One region of the Marinitoga aeolica genome, then DNA from elsewhere that is predicted to be linked to it. Evidence: riboswitches for the same ligand, from Rfam matches in the RefSeq annotation. Region 1 holds a riboswitch; the other holds the start of a gene.
The links. A riboswitch is a leader RNA that binds a small molecule or an ion and turns the genes downstream of it on or off. The one in region 1 is predicted to bind lysine.

Region 1 (2,208 bases):
AGACATAATAAAACATGTTCTCTTGCATAATCGTGAAGCATTTCAAATCCACCGATTAATGATTTGTGAATATTTTCATTTGAAAATGGGACAAAATAAAAAATGAGAAAAATAAAAACAATTAGTAAGAATGTTTTTACCTCTTTTGTCATGTTTACCACCTTTCCTATTTTGATATATTACATTTTCCATCAACTATGTAAATATTTTTCGATTTTTCAATATCATCTTTAAATTCAATATTCAGATCATGTAATAGAGGATCTAAAAAAGAATATTTACTCAAGAATTCATTATTAATTCTATAGGTGGTAAATAATCTTTCTTTTTGAGGTATAAGTAAATTTATTAATCTCATTTTTGAAATATGTCTGGAAATAGTAGATTGAGGTAATTGTAATATAGCTATTAATTCACATACACACCGAGGTTTAATACTTAATAAATTTAAAATTCTTAAACGTGTTTTATCAGATAATATTTTCATTAATTCTTCTATCATTTTCTTCCCTCTTTTTTAATTTATATATTCGGATATCCGGATATATAATACCAACTTTGTATTAAATAATTAATACATGAAAGTAAAAAATGTTATTTTTTACACAAATATTAGTTGATAAATATTCATTTGTTGATAATAATAGCATAACATTTTATGCTTTAAATATGTGTTTGGAGTGTAATAAAAATTGATATATTAATTTTTTTTGACAAATGTAACTAGATTATGATATAATAATTTAGAAAAATGATATTTATGTTAAATATATTTCAGGGGGATAAATATTTTGAAATCTTATATTAGTCTTATTTTGTTTTTTATTTTATGGAAATATTTAAGAAATTTAATTATGGTAAACTCCAAGAAAAATTTAATAATTTTTAAATCAAACGGAGGCGCAGCCAAGATGAGTAATCTATCTATCGCCAGGGTAGGCTCGGGATAGATGAAAGGCGAGGTTGCCGAAGGATGTAAGGCTTACCCACCTTACATGCCTGGTTATGCAGGAAAGACCTGTATAACTGTCGCATATTACATGCGGAGAGCCGTTTGGAATAATTAATTTTATTTCAAATAGGCCTTCCACATGGAAGGTTTTTTTATTTTAAAAATAGTTATATATAAATCACTATGTGAGGAGGGAGTTTATGAAGAAAAAACTCGTGGTATTATTTATCATGGCGGCGTTTGTTTTAGTGGCGACCCTGGCTTTTGCTGAAGGAGGAGATGCAGCAAAGATAAATTATGGTTTTTGGTCTGTTATTCCTCCATTATTAGCGATTGTTTTAGCGTTTGTTACCAAAGAAGTTATTGTTTCGTTATTGCTTGGTGTTTTTTCAGGTGCATTAATTAATGTTTTTGCAACGTCTAGTTCGGGATTTTTTATGAAATTAGTTGAGAGTTATACAAAAACATTACAATACCCGGTAAACGCTTTAGCTGACAGCTGGCATGCAGGAATTATTGTTTTCACCTTAGTAATAGGTGGTATGGTTGGAGTTATTGCTAAAATGGGTGGTACAAGGGCTATAGCAAATGCACTTGCAAAAAAAGCCAAAACTGCAAGGAGTGCTCAAGTTGCTACAGCATTAATGGGAGTTGTTGTATTTTTTGACGATTATGCAAATACATTAATAGTTGGGCCTACAATGAGACCATTAACAGATAAATTAAAGGTCTCAAGAGAAAAACTTTCATATATTGTAGATTCTACTGCTGCTCCTGTTGCTACTATGGCAGCGATTTCTACCTGGATTGGTTATGAATTAGGATTAATTGGTGACGCTTTTAACTCAATTGGAGTTAAAGTAAATCCATATTCAGTATTTTTTAGTTCTATTCCATATAGGATGTATGGAATTTTTGCACTTGTAATGGTATTTATGGTTGGCGCAATGTTAAGGGATTTCGGGCCAATGTACAAAGCAGAAAAAAGGGCAAGATTAACAGGTAAAGTTTTAGCAGATGATGCAGAACCAATGTTATCTACAGATTTTGAAAAAGATTTAGACAAAAGTGATATTCCATTAAGAGTTTCAAATGCTTTGGTACCAATTTTAACATTGATTATTTTTGCATTCATTGGTTTATGGTATTCTGGTGGAGGTTTAGATAATCCTTTCACATGGGATGGAATTAGGGATGCCTTTGGTAATGCAGATGCTTCTGCTGCTTTAATATGGGCTTCAGTATTAGCTAGTATA
Region 2 (2,208 bases), 950 kb from region 1:
TTATTTTTTCCTAAAATTTTTAAAATATAAGGTGTAGGGGTAGCCTTAACAGCAAAATATTCTTTAAATTCACACCAAGAAAATGCATTTTGTAATTTTTTCAATGAATTTAATATTCCTATTTCATCATATACATAAAATGGTGTTGGATATTTTTTTAATAACTGGTGTATTTCATTTTTAAAAGGAAATTTTTTCATATTTTCACTCATCTCTTTTATTATTATTTAATTCATAATGTTTTAATAATATTCTTACAGCATTTGTTGCAGCTCCAACTCTAACATTATCTGCTACAACCCATATTAAAAAAGTTGTTTCGTCCATTTGCCTTAATCTGGAAACATATGTAATATCTGATCCAGCTATGTTTATAGGAGTTACTAAATCATCTGTATATACTACATTATCTACTGAAGATAAAAGCTTTTTAACATCTTCTAATGTTGATTTCTTTTTTACCCTAAAAGTAATACTTTCAGAATGTCCGTATAATACAGGAACTCTTACAGCTGTTGGATAAACTTTAATACCATAATCATCATATATTTTTCTTGTTTCATTTACCATTTTCATTTCTTCTTCTGTAAATCCATTTTCTAATACAGGTCCTATTATCGGTATTACATTATTGTTTATTATTTCTGGAAAATGATTTATATTATTTATACCATTTTGTTGATCTAATAATTCTTTTATACCTTTATTTCCAGCTCCAGAAACTGCTTGATAAGTGCTTACAAAAATTTCTGAAATCCCTAATTCTTTTTCTACATTTCTTAGAGCTAATACCATTTGAATAGTAGAACAGTTAGGATTTGCAATAATTCCTCTATATCCTTTTATAATATCTCCATTTATTTCTGGAACAACTAAAGGTATATCATTCACCATTCTAAAAGCTGAAGAATTATCTATTACAGTATTACCATATTCACTCGCAATTGGAGCATATTTTTTAGAAACGGAACCTCCAGCAGAAAATAATAAATAATCATATTTTTCTTTCATTTTTTCTTCAGTTAATTCTTCAACATAATATATTTTATCTTTAAATTTAATCTCTTTTCCTTCAGATTTTTTACTTGCAAATAATCGCAATTCATTAATATCAATATTTTTTTCTTCTAATACCTTAACCATTGTTCTTCCAACTTCACCTGTTGCACCAACTACACCAACTTTCATATTCTCCCTCCTCTAAAATAAAATTGGCCTTCCGCATGGGAAGGCCAATATTTGAAATAATATTATATATAACATATTATCCCAAACGGCTCTCCGCATGCAATCATGCGACAGTCGCATAGGTATTCCCTATACAACCAGGCATGTAAGACGGGTAAATCTTACATCCTTCGGCAACCTCGCCTTTCACCTACCCCAAGCCTACCCAAGCGATAGGTAGATTACTCATCTCAGTTGCGCCTCCGTTTGTTCGTAAAACATATTAACTTTTCCGTAGTTTAACAAATTAAATTTAAGATTTATTTTCTTGGTAGTTATATTTATGTTAATACATTCATTTTATTTTTATTTTATTAACTTTTACCTTTATTCTTTTCATTCTCAAGCGTTCTATAAATCTAATAATTGGACATCTCATTTTCCATTTTTCAAAAAAAGTCATTATATCCTCCTGATTATTTTTTAATTTTGTTTAATATATTATATCACAAAATCTAAAATAAAAAAAGAGCAGGAAATCCTGCTCTTCCTGGCGGAGAGAGTGGGATTTGAACCCACGGACGGGTTGTGCCCGTCACACGCTCTCCAGGCGTGCGCCTTAGACCGCTCGGCCATCTCTCCATCTTCACAATATTAACTTTCCAACATATTTTATCATAACTTTTGCTTTTAGTCAAGTGTATAAATTAAACATAGGTTGTCCAAAAAGTTAAAATCGTTCAGACAGCTTGATTGCAAATCTTTAAAAATTATTCATTCCCAGCCGTCGTTCAGATTTTGCATCCATGCAAAAGCTTCACTCAAAAAAACATCCTGTTTTTTTGACGGCTTTCATTCATAATTTTTAAAGGCAATCTTCGAGTCTTCACTTCTTTTAAACTTTTTGGACAGCATAATTAAACATATTTAGAATATTTATTAAACTATAATGGTTTAATTTTTGATTCTAATTTTTCTTCAAATTCTTCATCATATTCAACTTCTATTATCTTACCATTTTTTAAACTAATAATATATCCT

Region 2: it holds a riboswitch for lysine, as region 1 does, so the genes downstream of both, JRV97_RS11035 (aspartate-semialdehyde dehydrogenase) here and JRV97_RS03915 (Na+/H+ antiporter NhaC family protein) in region 1, are expected to answer to the same signal.

The regions. Positions count from the first base shown of each region.
Region 1 covers NZ_CP069362.1:834,257-836,464, reverse strand. The annotation lists gene JRV97_RS03925 (permease) at 1-152, opposite strand, end outside; gene JRV97_RS03920 (ArsR/SmtB family transcription factor) at 167-502, opposite strand; lysine riboswitch at 888-1,061, shown strand; gene JRV97_RS03915 (Na+/H+ antiporter NhaC family protein) at 1,153-2,208, shown strand, end outside.
Region 2 covers NZ_CP069362.1:2,328,114-2,330,321, reverse strand. The annotation lists gene JRV97_RS11040 (diaminopimelate decarboxylase family protein) at 1-200, opposite strand, end outside; gene JRV97_RS11035 (aspartate-semialdehyde dehydrogenase) at 205-1,188, opposite strand; lysine riboswitch at 1,267-1,441, opposite strand; tRNA gene JRV97_RS11030 (tRNA-Ser) at 1,719-1,809, opposite strand; gene JRV97_RS11025 (UvrD-helicase domain-containing protein) at 2,112-2,208, opposite strand, start outside.